Regions from separate parts of the Allobosea massiliensis genome, predicted to be linked through region 2. Evidence: predicted binding sites of a transcription regulator. Region 2 holds the regulator's gene; each other region holds the start of a gene.

Region 1 (4,576 bases), on a different contig from region 2:
TGGTGCGGATATCGACCAGGGAGACCACGCCCCCGTGAGCGACACCGACATCGGCGCGCGGCTGCGCTATCTGCGCACCCGCCACGGGCTATCGCAGCGGGCGCTGGCGAAGCGTGCCGGCGTGACCCATTCCACCGTCTCGCTGATCGAATCCAACGGTGTGAACCCCTCCGTCGGCGCGCTGAAGCGCATCCTCGACGGCATCCCGATCGGCCTCTCCGAATTCTTCGCGCTGGAGCCGGACCGCCCGCGACAGGCCTTCTACCGCGCCGACGAACTGGTCGAGATCGGCAAAGGCGGCATCTCCTACCGCCAGATCGGCGAGAACCTCTTCGGCCGCGCCCTGCAGATCCTGAAGGAGCGCTACGAGCCCGGCACCGACACCGGCCGCGTGCCGCTCTCGCATGATGGCGAGGAGGGCGGCATCGTGCTCTCCGGCCGGCTAGAGGTCTCAGTCGACGACGAGCGGCGCATCCTCGGCCCCGGCGACGCCTATTACTTCGAGAGCCGCCGGCCGCACCGCTTCCGCTGTGTCGGCCCGGTCGCCTGCGAGGTCGTCAGCGCCTGCACGCCGCCCTCGTTCTGATCGAGGTTCTTGACCACCACCCGTCACGCGCCCACCTTGAGCTTCAGTGACTAGAGCTTTGGAGTGAGCCGATGCCGACCGCAACTGTCGAGCGCGTGATGCCGATCGGGGCGCTGGCCGAGCGCACCGGGGTCAAGGTCGAGACCATCCGCTATTACGAGCAGGTCGGCCTGCTGCCGCCGCCCGAACGCTCGGGGGGCAACCAGCGGCGCTATGGCCGGCGCCATGTCGAGCGCCTCGCCTTCATCAAGCATGCCCGCGACCTCGGCTTCGCGGTCGAGGCGATCCGCGCTTTGCTCAGGCTCTCCGACAATCCAGCCATGGCCTGCGACGAGGCCCATGCCATCGCGGTGGCCCATCGCGACGAGGTCCGCCGCAAGATCGCGCGGCTGCGCTCGCTTGAGGCCGAGCTGGAGCGCATCGCCGCGACCTGCTCCGGCGGCGTCGCTGCCTGCGACTGTGCCGTCATCGAGGCACTGGCCGACCATGGCCGCTGCAGCCACGCCGCGCATTGACGCTGCGGCTCTCGCCCTCACCGGGCAAGAGCTCCCAACGTCGCCTGTGGAGAAGCGCAATCCCGGGCTGCAACAACCCGCGCGGGCATTGCGGCCAAAGCCCGTCGAACGCTAGCCTCGCCTCAATTCTGTCGGGAGCCACTATGTCCAGCGACTTCGCCACGCCGCCCGGCCTGAGGCATCGCCAGATCGCGGTCCGTGACACGACGCTGCATGTTGCCGAGGTCGGTTCCGGGCCGCCGGTGCTGCTGCTGCATGGCTGGCCGGAGTTCTGGGCGACCTGGCTGCCCCTGATGAACCGGCTCCATGGCGGCTTCCGGCTGATCGCGCCGGATCTGCGCGGATTCGGCGACAGCGCCAAGGCGGCCGCCCCCCGCAGCGATGTCGGCGCCAACAGTCATGCCGACGACATGGCGTCGCTCGTCGTCGCGCTCGGCCTCGACTCGGTGGGCGTGGTCGGTCACGACGTCGGCGCCTATGCGGCCCAGGCGATGGCCCGGCGCCATCCTCAGCTCGTCGAGCGGCTGCTCTTCTTCAACTGCCCGACCCAGAGCATCGCCGGGCGCTGGGTCCATGACGGCCATGTCAACGAGGTCTGGCACCAGTCCTTTCAGCAACTGCCGCTGGCGGAGGCGCTGATCGGGCTCAGCCGGCAGTCCTGCGCGCTCTACTTCTCCCATTTCCTGACGCATTGGTGCCATCGCAAGGATGCCTTCGATCCGGCGCTGGAACTCTGGATCGATAATTTCATGAAGCCTGGCAATCTGCGCGGCGGCTTCGACTGGTATCGCAGCCAGAATGCCGCGCGGCTGGCGGCGATCGACGGACATCCGACGCCCTCGGTGCGCATCCACCAGCCGACGCGGGTGCATTGGGGCCGCCATGACCCCGTGCTGAAGTCGGAATGGGCCGCCTATGTGCCCGAACATTTCGACGACGCAGAGATCACCTTCTGCGAGAGCGCCGGTCATTTCGTCCATGTCGAGGCGCCCGACGAGGCGGCAGAGATCTTTGCCGATCTCTTCGGCTGAGCGCCGCCTGCTCTTCAGACCCTCGTTTCCCGACGAACCATGCCTAGATAGGCTCTGCGGCGGATGACGGGCGTCCGGTGCGCGACCATCGGAGGACAGGCGATGCCGAGACAGCGATCCCGACCCGGAAGGCGCAACGCGGCCCGACTTGCAGGCTGCGAGAACAAACCCCGATTCCCACCGCGTCAGCGATTCGGGCCCGCTTCGTTCGGGACTCGTTCCGCCTCCTAGTTCCTGCTGGCACCATGCCGCAGCGGCCCGCTTGAGGGACGCCCGGCCCGGCACTCACCACGATCGGCGTCGGCCTTGCTCCCTCCACGCTCCCTGCCGCCTTCGGCCCGCTCCAACGGCGTCACCGCCGTCCTCGGGCCGACCAATACCGGCAAGACCCATCTCGCCATCGAGCGGATGGTCGCCCATCCGACGGGCATGATCGGCCTGCCGCTGCGCCTGCTGGCCCGCGAAGTCTATCAGCGCGTCGTCGAGAAGGCCGGTGTCGAGGCGGTGGCGCTCGTCACAGGCGAGGAGAAGATCAAGCCTGCGCGCCCGCGCTTCTGGGTCTGCACCGTCGAGGCGATGCCGCGCGATCTCGCGGTCGATTTCGTCGCCATCGACGAGATTCAGCTCGCCGCCGATCTCGACCGCGGCCATGTCTTCACCGACCGGCTCTTGAACCGCCGCGGCCGCGCCGAGACCATGCTGATCGGCGCCGGGACGATGAAGCCGGTGATCGAGCAGCTCATCCCCGGCGTCAACGTGGTGACGCGTCCGCGGCTCTCGCAGCTGATGTTCGCCGGCGACCGCAAGATCACAAGGCTGCCGCCGCGCTCGGCCATCGTCGCCTTCTCGGTCGAGGAGGTCTATGCCATCGCCGAGCTGATCCGCCGGCAGAAGGGCGGCGCGGCGGTGGTGCTCGGCGCGCTCAGCCCGCGCACCCGCAACGCGCAGGTCGAGATCTACCAGTCGGGCGACGTCGACTATCTCGTCGCCACCGACGCGATCGGCATGGGGCTCAACCTCGATGTCGACCACATCGCCTTCGCCGCCGACAAGAAATATGACGGCCACCACTTTCGGAAGCTGCACCCCGCCGAGTTCGGCCAGATCGCCGGCCGGGCCGGGCGCCATCTGCGGGACGGCACCTTCGGCACCTCGGGTCGCTGCCCGGCTTTCGAGGCCGATCTCGTCGAGGCGATCGAGAATCATCGCTTCGAGCCGATGCGGCAGCTGCAATGGCGCAACACGGATCTCGACTTCCGCTCGGTCGCCCAGCTTCTCGACAGCCTGAACCTTCAGCCGGGCGAGGCCGGGCTGACGCGCGCTCTGATCGCCGAGGACATGAACACGCTGGAGATCCTCGCGCGCGATCCCGACATCAAGGCGCTGGCGCAAGGCAGGCCGGCGGTCGAGAGGCTCTGGGAAGTCTGCGGGCTGCCCGATTATCGCAAGATCGCACCGCAGCAGCATGCCGACCTCGCGACCACCCTCTATCTGCGCCTGATGCGCCATGGCCGACTCGATATCGACTGGTATCGCACCCAGCTGGCGGCTCTCGACCGCACCGATGGCGAGATCGACACGCTCTCCGCACGCATCGCCCAGGTCCGCACCTGGACCTTCGTCGCGAACCGCCCCGACTGGTTGCCCGATCCTGAGCATTGGCAGGGGGTGGCGCGTCTTGTAGAGGACAAGCTCTCGGACGCTCTGCACGAGCGTCTGGCCAGCCGATTTGTCGACCGGCGCACCAGCGTGCTGCTGCGCCGTTTGCGGGAGAATGCGATGTTGGAGGCTGAGGTCACCACGACGGGCGACGTGCTCGTCGAGGGCCAGCACGTCGGAATGCTGCAGGGCTTCCGCTTTACGGCGGACCCGAAGGCCGGCGGGCCGGAGGCGAAGGCCTTGAACCTGGCCGCCCTGAAGGCGCTGGCGAGCGAGATCGAGGCACGCGCCGCGCGCGTCGTCCTCGCCGCGGACGACGCCTTTGTGCTCTCGCATGACGGGCTGCTGCGCTGGGTCGGCGAGCCGGTCGCCCGTCTCGTCGCCGGCGAGAAGGCGATCGAGCCGCGGCTGCGCCTGCTCGTCGAGGAACATCTCACGGGTCCGGCCCGCGAGCAGGTCGAGGCGCGGCTGCAGCTCTGGCTGAAGAACCACATCACCCGCCTGCTCGGCGCGCTGCCGCTGCTGGAGGAGGCCTCGACCCTCACCGGCATCGCCCGCGGCATCGCCTATCAGGCGGCCGAGGCGCTCGGCGTGCTCGAGCGCGCCAAGGTCGGCGAGGAGATGAAGGCGCTCGACCAGGAGGGGCGCGCCGCGCTGCGCCAGCTCGGCATCCGCTTCGGCGCCTTCCACCTCTATCTCCCGGCCCTGCTCAAGCCTGCGCCCCGCGCGCTGGCCGCCCAGCTCTGGGCGCTCAAGCATGGCGGCCCCGAATTGTCGGGGCTGGA
Region 2 (4,576 bases):
TCGAACGCGTGAGGCCCTGATGAGCGACATTCTCGCGAAGATCGAGGCCTATAAGCGCCAGGAGATCGCGGCCGCCAAACTGGCGATCCCGCAGGACCGGATCGAGGTGCTGGCGCGTGACGCCGGGCCGACGCGCGGCTTCGCCGATGCGCTGGCCGCAAAGCACACCGCCGGCCAGCCGGCGCTGATCGCCGAGATCAAGAAGGCCTCGCCCTCCAAGGGGCTGATCCGCGCCGATTTCGACCCGCCCGTGCTGGCGCGCGCCTACGCCGCCGGCGGGGCCGCCTGCCTCTCCGTCCTGACCGATGGCCCCTCCTTCCAGGGCCGGCCGGAATTCCTGCTGCAGGCGCGCGCGGCCTCCGTGCTGCCGGTGCTGCGCAAGGATTTCCTCTACGATCCCTATCAGGTCTACGAGGCGCGGGCCTGGGGGGCGGACTGCATCCTGATCATCATGGCGGGCGTCGACGACGCCACGGCGCGCGCGCTGGAGACCACCGCCTTCGATCTCGGCATGGATGTGCTGGTCGAAGTCCATGACGACGCCGAACTCGACCGCGCGCTGGCGCTGAAGAGCCGCCTGCTCGGCATCAACAACCGCGATCTGCGCGATTTCACCGTCGATCTCGCGGTGACCGAGCGGCTGGCGCCGCGCGTGCCGGCCGACCGGATCGTCATCAGCGAGAGCGGCATCTTCAGCCATGGCGATGTCGGCCGGCTGAACGGGGCCGGGGTCAGGACCTTCCTCGTCGGCGAAAGCCTGATGCGACAGGCCGATGTGACGGCCGCGACGCGCGAACTGCTCACGGGCCAGACATCACAAGCCAAGACGCAGGAGAGCGCCGCGTGAGCGCACTCAGCCATCTCGACGCGCAGGGCCAGGCGCATATGGTCGATGTCGGCGACAAGGCCGAGACCTCGCGCACGGCCATCGCCGAGGGCTGCGTGGTGATGCAGCCGCAGACGCTGGCGATCGTGCGCGCGGGCGACGCCAAGAAGGGCGATGTGCTCGGCACGGCGAGGCTCGCCGGCATCATGGCCGCCAAGCGCAGCCATGAGCTGATCCCGCTCTGCCACCCGCTGCTGATCACCAAGATCGCGGTCGATCTCGAGATCGACGAGGCCCTGCCCGGCATCCGCGTGCGGGCCGAGGTCAAGGTGAAGGGCCAGACCGGCGTCGAGATGGAGGCACTCACCGCCGTCAGCATCGCCTGCCTGACCGTCTACGACATGGTCAAGGCGGCCGACCGCGGCATGCGGATCGAGGGCATCCGGCTGACCCACAAATCCGGCGGCAAGTCAGGTGTGTTCCAGGCCGACGCCTCCCCAGGGGGACCGGTCTGATGGCGCTGACGCCGGTCCCGGTCGCGCTGCGCGCGCTGCTCGACAGCGTGCCCGGCCGCACGCCCATCGAGACCCTGCCGCTGGCGCAGTGCGCCTGGCGCGTGCTCGGGGCCGATCTCGCGGCGCTCAGGACACAGCCGCCCTTCGCCAATTCGGCCATGGACGGCTATGCGGTGCGGGGCGACGACCTCGTGCCGGGCGCCGAACTGCGCGTTCTCGGCGAATCCGCGGCCGGGCGCTCCTTCGACGGCAGCGTGGCCGCCGGCGAGGCGGTCCGGATCTTCACGGGTGCGCCGATCCCCGAGGGCGCCGACACCATCCTGATCCAGGAGAACGCCGACGGTGTCGGCTCGGCCGCGATCACCGTTCGCGAGGGCGCGCCCAAGGGCAAATTCATTCGCAAGGCCGGGCTCGACTTCAGCGAGGGCGACCAGCTGCTCGCGGCCGGCACCCGGCTCGACAGCGCCGCGCTCGGGCTCGCCGCCGCCGCTGGCCACCCCGCGCTTGCGGTGCGCCGCAAGCCGCTGGTGGCGATCCTCGCCACCGGCGACGAGCTCGTGCTGCCGGGCGAGCCGGTCGGGCCCGACCAGATCGTCGCCTCCAACTCGTTTGCGCTGGCCGCGCTGGTCGAGCAGGCGGGCGGGAGCGTGCTCGATCTCGGCATCGCCCGCGACGACCATGCCGATCTCGCCGCCAGGATCGGGCAGGCGCGGGACGCCGGCGCGGATGTGCTGGTGACGCTGGGCGGCGCCTCCGTCGGTGCCCATGATCTCGTCCAGGAGGCGCTGAAGCGCGCCGGCATGGATCTCGGCTTCTGGAAGATCGCGATGCGGCCGGGCAAGCCGATGATGACCGGCCGGCTCGGCCCGATGGTCGCGATCGGCCTGCCGGGCAACCCCGTCTCCTCGATCGTCTGCGGGCATCTCTTCGTGGTGCCGGTGATCGAGGCCCTGCTCGGCATGCCCTCGCCCGAGCGCGACCGCAGCGAGCCCGGCTTGCTCGGGCGCGACATGCCGGCCAATGACGAGCGCGAGGATTATTTGCGCTCCAGCCTCGTCCTGACCGAGGCCGGCTGGGAGGCGACGCCGTTCGAGAGGCAGGATTCCTCGATGCTCGGCCTGCTCGCGAGGGCGCAGGCGCTGGCGATCCGCCCGGTTTTCGCGCCGGCGGCCCGCAAGGGCGATCCCTGCCGCTTCATTCGTCTGCGATAGGTCGCGGGCTGGCGCATCGGCTTGCGGAACACAACGCGAACGGGTATGGTGTTCGTGATTTGTTTCGAATCTGCGATGATCGGCAGATTTCAGAGCGCCGGCGGGGATCATGCTGACACGCAAACAGTTCGAACTGCTTCGCTTCATCCATGAGCGCCTGCGCGAGAGCGGCGTCCCTCCCTCCTTCGACGAAATGAAGGACGCGCTCGACCTCAAGTCGAAATCCGGCATCCACCGCCTGATCATGGCCCTCGAGGAACGCGGCTTCATCCGCCGCCTGCCGAACCGGGCACGGGCGCTCGAAGTGATCAAGCTGCCGGATGGCGCGGGTGGTGGCCTCCAGGGCGGCGCGCGCCGCTTCAATCCCTCCATCGTCCAGGGCGGGCTCGGCAAGGAGACGCCGCCGGCCAAGGACGGGCTGCCCGGCCGGGCGCGCCCGGTGGAGGCGATGCCGGAAGACGCCCGCAACACGATCGCGATCCCTGTCATGGGCCGCATCGCGGCGGGCACGCCGATCTCGGCGATCCAGAGCCGCAGCCACAGCGTCGCCCTCCCCGCCGACATGCTCGGCTCCGGTGAGCATTTCGCGCTGGAGGTCCGCGGCGACTCGATGGTCGAGGCCGGCATTCTCGACGGCGACACGGTGGTGATCCGGCGCCAGGACACCGCCAATACCGGCGACATCATCGTCGCCCTGATCGACGACGAGGAGGCGACGCTGAAGCGGCTGCGCAAGCGGGGCTCCTCGATCGCGCTGGAGGCAGCCAATCCGGCTTACGAGACGCGGGTGCTGGGACCGGACCGGGTCAAGATCCAGGGTCGGCTTGTCAATCTGATGCGGCGCTACTGACGGGCCGGCGCTAGGGCAGGCGCTCGGTATCGGGCGCCTCCTCGGCCGGTGGCGGCCCAGCCGGGCCCGCAGTTGTCGGCGCGGGCTGGGGACGCCGGCGGCTCCAGGGCCGGTCGCCCGCATCCTGCGCCGCGTGGTTTTGCCAGCCGGAGCGAGTCCGAACCAGGGCTGTCGCGCCATCGCGCTGCAACGTCATCCGGTCGATCAGCCGCGCGCGGCAGGCCGCCGTCCAGGGAATCGGCGTCACCACCACATCGGCGCGGCGGCAATCCTCGATGATGGCGAGCCGGTCCTGCGCATAGGCGATGCTGTGGCCCTCTCTCGTCATCAGCACGCAGCCGCGCGGATCGCAGGCCGCGCCCTTGCGCAGCGACGGGTCGTCGGGCTGGCGGCCGTCGCCATCCGCCGTCAGCCATTGCTGCAGGACGAAGCGGCTCGGCTTGCCGGCGATCACGAGCAGGCCGTCCTTGCCGCGCACCGCGAGGCCCGAGCCGTCGCGCTCGATCAGGATCGCCGGCTTCTCCGGTTTGGCCGCGACGGCCACGCCGCCGACCAGCGGCAGGATCGCCAGCAGACGCAGCTTCGTCGTCCACAGCGTCGCCCAGAGCAGCGCGGCCGAAAAGCAGCCGAGCGCGGCCGGGCCGAAGGCGGCGAGCACCAGGGTCGAGTGATCGATGGTCGCGACCCAATGCGCCAGTTTGAGCACCACCTCCGAGGCCAGGCCCATGAGCCACCAGGCCGGCGCGTCCAGCCCGAAGGGATAGGCGAGCACCCCGAAGACGGCGGCCGGCATGACGAAGAGGGAGACGAAGGGCAGAGCCAGCGCGTTGCCGAGCAGGCCGAAAGGGTTGAAGGTCTGGAAATGATAGGCGCCGAAGGGCGCCGTCGCCGCCGTCGCCAGCAGGGTCGTGACGACGATGCCGGATGCGGCGACCCAGAGCGGGCGCAGCGGCCAGGGCAGTGCGGGCGGCGGCTGCAACCGGCCGCGCTCCTCCCAGCGCTCGGCAAAGGCGATCAGCGCCGCCACGGCACCGAAGGACATCTGGAAGCTCGGCCCCAGCAGCGCCTCGGGCTCGCGCAGCAGCACGATCATCGCCGCCAGCGCGAGGTTGCGCATGCTCAGCGCCGGGCGGTCGACGAGGATTGCGCCCAGCATCACCAGCGTCATGATCAG
Region 3 (4,576 bases), on a different contig from region 2:
TCGCTGCAATAGGCGACGATATGGACCTGCGGCATCGCCATGGCGACGCAGCAGGAGAACCCCGCGATCGCCAGCAGCCACTGCAGCTGGCTCGCGGAGAGACCGAGATCGCCGCGCGCGCTCGTGCTCGCCGCCTCCTGCGCGGCGATGCTCGCGGCCGAGGGCCGCCGGCGGAAGAACGGCGAGAACGGCAGCATGATCGCCATCACCGCGAGCCCGATGCCGATATGGGTCGCGCGCCAGCCATGGTTCGCGACGCCCCAGGTGATGACCTGCGGCCAGATCACGCCCGCCAGATAGCTGCCGGACGCACCGAAGACGACCGCGAGACCGCGATGCTTGCGAAACCAATGCGAGAGATCCGCGATCAGCGGCGAGAAGCCCGCCCCACCGCCGACGCCGATCAGGAAGAGATGGACGAGGGCGAACTGCCAGAGCGATTGCGCCATGCCGGCCAGGATGTAACCGCTGCCCAGCAGCAAGGCGCCGCCCACGATCGGCACGATGATCCCGTAGCGGTCGGCGATGCGGCCCATGGCGATATTGCCGAAGCCGAAGCCCAGCATGACGCAGGTATAGGGCAGCGCAGCCCCGGCCCGCAGCGTCCCGAACTCGGCCTGCACCGAAGGCAGCACGACGACGACCGACCAGGTGCCGACACAGGCCGCCGTGCCGACCAGCAGCGACACGGCCAGCCGCAGCCAGGCATAGGAAGAATCGGGCGCGTAACGGGAGTCGTCGCTGGACATGTTTCCTCGGCGCGCCGGCTCACAGGACCGACGTTCTTCACCGAGGAGTAAGGCAGTCGGCCGAGCGGCGGCAAGCTCGCGCAAGGCGGGGCCGGTCGGCGTTCAGGGCGGGGCCGTGCCGCGACCCCACCCTGAGCGGGACCCAGGCGGTGAGCCTGGGTCCGATCCAGCGCCACCCGGAGGTGGCGCGGAAACGTCAGGCGGCGCGGCGCTCGTGGCGGCCCTCATTGACCTCTTCGATGATCTTGGCGACGAAAGCCGGCAGATCGTCGGGCTTGCGCGAGGTGACGACGCCCTTGTCGGTGACGACTTCGCTGTCCTCCCACATCGCGCCGGCATTGATCATGTCCTGCTTCATCGTGTTGTACGAGGTCAGACGGCGGCCCTTGGCGATGCCGGTGTCGATCAGCAGCCAGGGAGCGTGGCAGACGGCGGCGACGACCTTGCCCTGCTCGAAGAAGCGCTTGATCAGCGTCAGCGCCTCGGGCGTGCCGCGCAGCGTGTCGGGGTTCATCTGCCCGCCCGGCAACACGATAGCGTCATAGGCATCGGCGCTGACCTCGGCGATTGTCTTGTCGACCTTCACCGCGCGGCCCCAGTCCTTCTGGTCCCAGCCCGTGATTTCCCCGGCCTCGGGCGCGACGATATGCACGGTCGCGCCGGCTTCCTTCAGCTTGGCATGCGGAACATCGAGCTCCGACTGCTCGAAGCCGTTGGTGGCGAGGATGAGGATGGTCTTGCCTGACAGGTCGTTCATGGGACGGCCTCCTTGTTCGGGTTGAGGATGATGCCTCGACAACCCGCACGGGCCATGTCCGTTCCTGCGGTCTTGCGTCGCCCCCCGGAACGCTAGCGGAAGACGCTCTCTCCGGCCTGATCGACCAGCTGCTGGCCCTTGACCAGCGTGAAATCGACGGCCTCGTCCTTGCCCGGGAAACGGTCGGCCCGGACGAAGCGGTGGCTCTTCAGCTCCCCCTCGATCGTCTTTTCGACGACGCCGCAGAGCTGCCACTGGCCGCCCTCCTGATAGGGCGTCGCATGGATGGTGAAGCCGTTGTGCTCGATGGTCTTCGCCGGGCCCGTCGGCTTTGCCTCGGCCGCCTGGCCACCGCCGAAGAGCTTCTTGAGAAACGACATGGGCTGTCTCCTTGTCCATCGGGCGCCGCGCCCCTTCTCCCAGATTGCGGCGCGATGGGGAACCCGTCGGCGCGCGGCTCGTTGTCAGTGAACAAATCAGGAACGGAGACGCATCGTGACGAGCCGCACCGACGAACACGCCAGCCCGCTGGACGACAATCCCAAGCGCGACCCAAACCCGCCGGACAACACGCAGAAGGATCCCGCCGACTGGGTGTCAGGCGACGACCCGATGACGGGCGCGCAGACATCCTATCTCAAGACCCTGTCCGAGCAGACGCAGCGGCCAGGGGACTTCGCCGAGGATCTGAGCAAGGCCGAAGCGTCGAAACGGATCGATGCGCTGAAGGCGGATCTGGCGGGGTGAGGATGCCTCACGCCGCTAGGTGCAGCACCACCTCGCGCCGGTGCGGGCGGGCGCGGTGCTCGAACAGGTAGATCCCCTGCCAGGTGCCGAGCGCCAGCCGCCCGCCCATCACCGGGATCGAGAGCGAGACCGGCGTCAGCGCCGCCTTGATGTGGGCCGGCATGTCGTCGGGACCCTCCGCCCGGTGGACGAGATAATCCATCGCCGGATCGTCGGCGGAGGGCACGAGCCGACGGAAGAAGGCCTCGAGATCGACGCGCACATCGGGATCGGCATTCTCCTGGATCAGCAGCGAGCAGGAGGTGTGGCGCAGGAAGAGCGTCAGCAGCCCGGTCTCGATCCCGGCCCCGGCGACGAAAGCGGTCGCCTCCCGCGTGAACTCGTAGAGGCCCGGACCGCGCGTCGCGATCGTCAGCAGCGTCTGCGCCGCCATCTCAGCGCTCGGTCACGGCGAGCTTCGCTCCCAACGCGACGAAGGCCGCCGCGAAGCCCCGCCGCAGCCAGGCCATCACCGCAGGCCGCGTCACCACCTTGTCGCGCATCGCCGCCGCGAAGAGGCCGTAGAGCGCAAACACCACGAAGGTCATCGCCATGAACACGCCGGACAGTTCGAGCATGCGCGCCAGCGGCGCCGCCTCGCCGGCCGCGATGAACTGCGGCAGGAAGGCGACGAAGAAGATCGAGAGCTTGGGGTTGAGGACATTGATCGCGACGCCGTCGCGCAGCACCCGCCATGCCGAGCGCGGATCGGCCTTCGCCTCGACGCTCAGCGCCCCATGCTCCTGCAGCGTCTGCCAGGCCATGAACAGGAGATAGGCGACGCCGGCATATTTCACGACGGCGAAGGCGAGCGCGCTGGCATGCAGCAGCGCCGCCAGCCCCAGCATCGCCGCCAGCAGATGCGGCACGATGCCGAGCGTGCAGGCGAAGGCGGCAAGCACACTCGCGCGCGAGCCCCGGGTGAGCCCCGCCGCGATGGTGTAGATCGCACCCGTCCCCGGCGAGGCGACGACGATCAGCGAGGTCAGGAGGAATTCGGGCGACATGGGCTTGAGCCTCCGCGGAGCAGCGGCCAGCAAGCCGCAAGCCGCCGCCGGGATCAAGCCCGCCTCGCCTGCATCCCCGGCCAGCCTCAAAACTTAGGTATTGACCTAAGTATTTTTCTGGGCTTGAATCGCGCCATGTCCGTGACGCCCTCCACCCTCGACGACACCTTCCGTGCCCTGGCCGATCCGACCCGGCGCGCGGTGGTGCAGGCGCTGGGGCGGGGGCCGGCCTCGGTCAGCGAACTCGCCCGGCCCTTCGAGATGGCGCTGCCGAGCTTCCTCCAGCATCTCAGGGTGCTCGAGGAAAGCGGCCTCGTCACCACGGCCAAATCCGGGCGCGTGCGCACCTGCTCCCTGCGCCGGGAACCTCTCGCCGCCGCCGAAACCTGGCTGGAGGCGCAGCGCAGCCTCTGGACGCAGCGCCTCGACCAGCTCGACGCCTTCGTCCTGACCCTGAAAAACGACGAGGAACGCCCATGACGACCCTGCCCGCCGCCGCCTTCGACCCGGCGCTCGATCTCGAACTCAAGCGCGAGGTCGAGGTCGCCCCGCATCTGGTCTGGCGCGCCTGGACCGAGCCGGCCCTGCTGAAGCAGTGGTTCACGCCGGCGCCCTGGCGCACCACCCTGTGCGAGATCGACCTGCGTCCCGGCGGCAAGTTCCGCACCGTGATGGAAGGCCCCAACGGCGAGAAGAACGACGGCACCGGCTGCTTTCTCTTCGTCGTTCCGGAGAAGCTGCTCGTCTTCACCGACGCGCTCGGCCCCGGCTACCGCCCGCTGGGCTCCGGCTTCATGACCGCCTCGATCGAAATCGAGCCGACCGCGACCGGAACGCTCTACACGGCCCGCGCCCTGCACAAGGACGAAGCCGGCCGCAAGCAGCACGAGGAGATGGGCTTCCAGCAGGGCTGGGGCACCGCGCTCGACCAGTTGGTGGCGCTGGTGAAGGGGATGTGACGGCCACAATCCCTGTCACGAACAAGAAAGCCGGCCTTGCGGCCGGCTTTTTCGTCAATTGTCCAGGAAGCTCCTGAGCTTCCGGCTCCGGCTCGGATGCTTCAGCTTCCTGAGCGCCTTTGCCTCGATCTGGCGGATGCGCTCGCGGGTGACGCTGAACTGCTGCCCGACCTCTTCGAGCGTGTGGTCGGTATTCATGCCGATGCCGAAGCGCATGCGCAGCACGCGCTCCTCGCGGGGCGTGAGCGAGGCGAGCACGCGCGTGGTGGTCTCGCGCAGGTTCGACTGGATCGCCGCGTCGATCGGCAGGATCGCGTT
Region 4 (4,576 bases), on a different contig from region 2:
GGCGAGCGCGCCATCATCTACGCGCTCGAGACCACCGCCGAGCGCAAGCTCAAGGACAATATCGACCAGGCCCAGAAGATGCAGGCGGTCGGCCAGCTCGCCGGCGGCATCGCGCACGACTTCAACAACGTGCTGCAGGTCATCATCAACGCCTCGGAGTTCCTGCTGGCGAGCCACCGGCCGACGGACCCCTCCTTCCCCGACATCATGCAGATCAAGCAGAACGCCTACCGCGCCGCGGCGCTGGTGCGGCAGCTGCTCGCCTTCTCGCGCCGCCAGACGCTGCGCCCGCAGGTGCTGGAGCTCGGCGACGTGCTCTCCGACCTCTCGCTGATGCTGAAGCGCGTCGTCGCCGACAAGGTCACGCTCGACGTGCGCCAGGGCCGCGACCTCTGGCCGGTCAAGGCCGATCTCGGCCAGCTCGAGCAGGTCATCGTCAACCTCGCCGTCAACGCCCGCGACGCCATGGCCGATGGCGGCAAGCTCACCGTGCGCACCCGCAATGTCGAGCGGGCCGACTGCGCCGGCTTCGCCCATGCCGCCCTGCCGGCGGACGACTATGTGCTGCTCGAGGTCGAGGACTCCGGTACCGGCATCGCGCCCGAGCATCTCGACAAGATCTTCGAGCCCTTCTTCACCACCAAGGAGGTCGGCAAGGGCACGGGGCTGGGCCTCTCCATGGTCTATGGCATCGTCAAGCAGACCGGCGGCTTCGTCTTCTGCGACTCGGTCGTCGGCCGCGGCACGATCTTCCGCATCTTCCTGCCCCGCCATGTGCCGAGCGAGGAGGAGATCGCCGCCGAGGCCGCGGTCAAGGAGGCGCCGAAGAAGGTCGCCGCCGACCACACCGGCGCCGGGGTCATCCTGCTAGTCGAGGACGAGGACGCCGTGCGCGCGCTCAACGCCCGCATGCTGGTCTCGCGCGGCTACACCGTCCACGAGGCCGCCTCGGGCGTCGAGGCGCTCGACATCTTCCTCGCCCATGACGGGCAGATCGACCTCGTCGTCTCCGACGTGGTCATGCCCGAGATGGACGGCCCGACGCTGCTCGGCGAGCTGCGCCAGCGCAACCCCAACACCAAGGTCGTCTTCGTCTCCGGCTATGCCGAGGAAGCCTTCCGCAAGAACCTGCCCGAGGGCGAGGATTTCCACTTCCTGCCGAAACCCTTCACGATGAAGCAGCTCGTCGAGACGGTGAAGGCGGCGATGGGGTGAGCCCGGTGCGGGGGCCGAGCGCGCGCCGCTATGCGATCCTGCTCGCCGTGCAGACGCTCTGTGCGGCGGTCGTGTTGTTCAACATCCATGCGAGCTTTCGCCTGCTGATCGAGAACATCGGCACGCCGCATCTCTCCACACGGCTGAGCATCGTGCAGCTGCTGCTCGCGGCGGCTCTGGGCCAGGCCTGCTACTGGTACCGGCTGCACCGGGTCGCCCTGCCGCCGATCCGCCGCAACCTGCCGATCGGGCATCTGCTGGCCTTCGCCAGCCGCATCGGCTTCATCTTCGGCAGCGCGCTGTTCTCGGTCTATTTCCTGCGCCACGCCCCGGTCGTCGACCTCTCGACCGCCGACCTGGTCTGGCGCGGCACCCTGCTGCTGGCGATCCTGTTCGCGCTCTATTGCTACACGCTCGAACTGGAGCGTCTCGGCGCGGCGCTTCAGGCGCCGCCTAGCGCCTGAAGCGGGGCGCGGATGGCCAGGTTCCTGCCCAAGCCCTTCACGATGAAGCAGCTCGTCGAGACGGTGAAGGCGGCGATGGGCTAGCGCTCAGCCGAGCGCATCCACCAGCGAGGGCCGGCTGTTGCCGTCGCGCCCAGTCACGGCCGGCGCCGCCAGCATCGCGTTCAGCACCGCCTCCTGCGTCGCCTCGGCGGCCGCCCGGAACGGCCCGTCGATCCGGCTCTCGTTGAGCATCGTCATCGGCAGGAGATCGGCTGTCTCGTGATGGGCGATGCGACCCGCCGTGCTGAACGCGACGGCGATGTCGCCACTGCCATGGCCCCAGAAGGCGCCGAGCCGCGCCAGCCCCGCGCCGCAGCGCCGCGCCACCCGGTTGAGCTGGCGCGATTCGAGCGGCAGGTCGGTCGCCAGCACGATGATCACCGAGCCCCGCTCGGGCGCGGCAGGAGTCGGCACCGGCGGCACGGGCCGGCGCCCGTCCGGCAGAACGAGATCGCCGGCATTGCCGAAATTGGCGAGTACGAGCACGCCCAGCGTGAAGTCCCGGCCATCCAGACGCATCAGCCGCGAGGCCGTGCCGATGCCGCCTTTGAAGCCGAAGGCGCTCATCCCCGAGCCGGCGCCGACCGCACCCTCCGCCACTGGCCCGCCCGCCGCGGCATCGAGAGCCGCGACCGCATCGGCTTCCGTCAGGGCCCGCGCCCGGATGTCCGACAGGAACCCGTCATTGCACTCCAGCACCAGCGGATTGACCGTGCCGGTCTCGCGGCCGATCTCGGGATTGGCCGCCAGCGCCCGGCCGACCAGCGCATCGAAGCCGGTGCCGACCGAGAAGGTGTTGCCGAGCAGGATCGGCGTCTCGATCTGGCCGAGCTCGGCGAGCTGTACCAGCCCGGCGCTCTTGCCGAAGCCGTTGATGACGTCGCATCCGGCCCGCAGCTTCTCGCGGAAAAGATCGCCCTCATGCGGCAGCACAGCGGTGAAGCCCGTGAGAATGTTTCCCTCGCGCAGGCTGCGATGGCCGACGCGCACGCCGGCGACGTCGGTGATGGCGTTCAGCGGCCCCGGCGGCAGGCTGCCGCAGATCAGCCCGAAGTCACGCGCGCGCCTGTTCATGTCACCTCGTCTCCGGTCGGTGCCGAGGCCTTCGCCGCGGCGCATCCCCTCTCCTAGACCCTCCTGCCATCTCCTGTCAGCAGGCGCGAAACGAGAACGAAGAAAGAACTTGCGCGCGAGAACAAACCATGACCATTCTCGCTCACCGGCGCGGATTGAGATGTCCCCGTGCCCCTGCCATAAGGAGCGCAGATCGTGAGTCAGGCGAATCTCAAACTCGTGGAAGGGTCCTCGATGGACAAGGCCAAGGCGCTCGATGCGGCGCTCTCGCAGATCGAACGCGCCTTCGGCAAGGGCTCGATCATGCGCCTGGGCAAGAACCAGCAGGCGATCGAGATCGAGACCGTCTCCACCGGCTCGCTCGGCCTCGACATCGCGCTCGGCGTCGGCGGTCTGCCGCGCGGCCGCGTCATCGAGATCTACGGACCGGAAAGCTCCGGCAAGACCACGCTGGCGCTGCACACCATCGCCGAGGCCCAGAAGAAGGGCGGCGTCTGCGCCTTCGTCGATGCCGAGCACGCGCTCGATCCGGTCTATGCCCGCAAGCTCGGCGTCAATCTCGACGACCTGCTGATCTCCCAGCCCGACACCGGCGAACAGGCGCTCGAGATCACCGACACCCTCGTCCGCTCCGGCGCGATTGACGTGCTGGTCGTCGACTCGGTCGCAGCCCTCACCCCGCGCGCCGAGATCGAGGGCGAGATGGGCGATGTCCAGCCCGGCCTCCAGGCCCGCCTGATGAGCCAGGCGCTGCGCAAGCTGACCGCCTCGATCTCGCGCTCGAACTGCATGGTCATCTTCATCAACCAGATCCGCATGAAGATCGGCGTGATGTACGGCTCTCCGGAGACGACGACCGGCGGCAACGCGCTGAAGTTCTACGCCTCCGTGCGCCTCGACATCCGCCGCGTCTCGACGCTGAAGGAGCGCGACGAGGCCACCGGCAACCAGGTCCGCGTCAAGGTCGTCAAGAACAAGGTCGCGCCGCCCTTCAAGCAGGTCGAGTTCGACATCATGTTCGGCGAGGGCATCTCCAAGGTCGGCGAGCTGATCGATCTCGGCGTCAAGGCCGGCATGGTCGAGAAGTCCGGCGCCTGGTTCTCCTTCGACAGCCAGCGCCTTGGCCAGGGCCGCGAGAACGCCAAGAGCTTCCTCAAGGCCAATCCCGAGGTCGCGGCCAAGATCGAGGCCACGATCCGCCAGAACTCGGGTCTCGTCGCCGAGCGCATCCTCGACCAGGCGACCCCGACGGCGGATGATCTCGACGAGGGCGAGGCCTGAGGGAAGGCTCTCACCGGCGTCATGCTCGGGCTTGACCCGAGCATCTCCTGCCGAGAGATTCTCGGGTCTACGCGGAGTTTATCCTTGGGCCGATCAGAGATCGGACCCGAGCGCTTCGCCCGAGAATGGCGTCACACGAAACACGGGCGGCCCTCGGGTCGCCCGTTGTCGTTTGGGCTCAACGCCTTGCGCTCTTCACTCTCTCGACAGCGGCAGGCCGCCTCACTAGAACGCTTGAAACCGCCGGCCCTGCCCGGAGGGCAGCCCGATAGCCAAGAGTTCGAACAGCGATGAGCGGCGTCAACGAAATCCGGTCCACCTTCCTCGACTACTTCAAGGGCCAGGGCCATGAGGTGGTGGCGTCGAGCCCGCTCGTGCCGCGCAACGACCCGACGCTGATGTTCGCCAATTCGGGCATGGTGCAGTTCAAGAACGTCTTCACCGGCCAGGAGAAGCGGCCTTACGTCCGGGCCACCACCGCGCAGAAATGCGTCCGCGCC

What was found. The regulator LexA, encoded in region 2, represses DNA repair genes until DNA is damaged. The targets are predictions, from matches to a motif close to TGTTCNNNNTGTGTTCNG.
Region 1: ACFPN9_RS26945 (helicase-related protein) is a predicted target of LexA. The motif match lies at 2,338-2,355, and genes of this name have one in related genera.
Region 3: ACFPN9_RS26755 (DUF3072 domain-containing protein) is a predicted target of LexA. The motif match lies at 1,974-1,991, and genes of this name have one in related genera.
Region 4: recA (recombinase RecA) is a predicted target of LexA. The motif match lies at 2,888-2,905, and genes of this name have one in related genera.

Annotation. Positions count from the first base shown of each region.
Region 1 covers NZ_JBHSLU010000127.1:23,443-28,018, reverse strand. Annotated here, with positions in the region: gene ACFPN9_RS26960 (cupin domain-containing protein) at 35-586, shown strand; gene ACFPN9_RS26955 (MerR family transcriptional regulator) at 658-1,101, shown strand; gene ACFPN9_RS26950 (alpha/beta fold hydrolase) at 1,245-2,132, shown strand; gene ACFPN9_RS26945 (helicase-related protein) at 2,439-4,576, shown strand, end outside.
Region 2 covers NZ_JBHSLU010000008.1:131,280-135,855, reverse strand. Annotated here, with positions in the region: gene trpD (anthranilate phosphoribosyltransferase) at 1-12, shown strand, start outside; gene trpC (indole-3-glycerol phosphate synthase TrpC) at 20-847, shown strand; gene moaC (cyclic pyranopterin monophosphate synthase MoaC) at 844-1,341, shown strand; gene ACFPN9_RS05880 (molybdopterin molybdotransferase MoeA) at 1,341-2,552, shown strand; gene lexA (transcriptional repressor LexA) at 2,662-3,402, shown strand; gene ACFPN9_RS05870 (ComEC/Rec2 family competence protein) at 3,413-4,576, opposite strand, start outside.
Region 3 covers NZ_JBHSLU010000123.1:53,730-58,305, reverse strand. Annotated here, with positions in the region: gene ACFPN9_RS26770 (MFS transporter) at 1-749, opposite strand, end outside; gene ACFPN9_RS26765 (type 1 glutamine amidotransferase domain-containing protein) at 946-1,506, opposite strand; gene ACFPN9_RS26760 (HlyU family transcriptional regulator) at 1,599-1,886, opposite strand; gene ACFPN9_RS26755 (DUF3072 domain-containing protein) at 2,002-2,253, shown strand; gene ACFPN9_RS26750 (secondary thiamine-phosphate synthase enzyme YjbQ) at 2,261-2,686, opposite strand; gene ACFPN9_RS26745 (LysE family translocator) at 2,688-3,299, opposite strand; gene ACFPN9_RS26740 (ArsR/SmtB family transcription factor) at 3,435-3,779, shown strand; gene ACFPN9_RS26735 (SRPBCC family protein) at 3,776-4,258, shown strand; gene rpoD (RNA polymerase sigma factor RpoD) at 4,313-4,576, opposite strand, start outside.
Region 4 covers NZ_JBHSLU010000010.1:20,620-25,195, forward strand. Annotated here, with positions in the region: gene cckA (cell cycle histidine kinase CckA) at 1-1,215, shown strand, start outside; gene ACFPN9_RS06530 (hypothetical protein) at 1,221-1,679, shown strand; gene ACFPN9_RS06535 (DmpA family aminopeptidase) at 1,767-2,795, opposite strand; gene recA (recombinase RecA) at 2,991-4,076, shown strand; gene alaS (alanine--tRNA ligase) at 4,367-4,576, shown strand, end outside.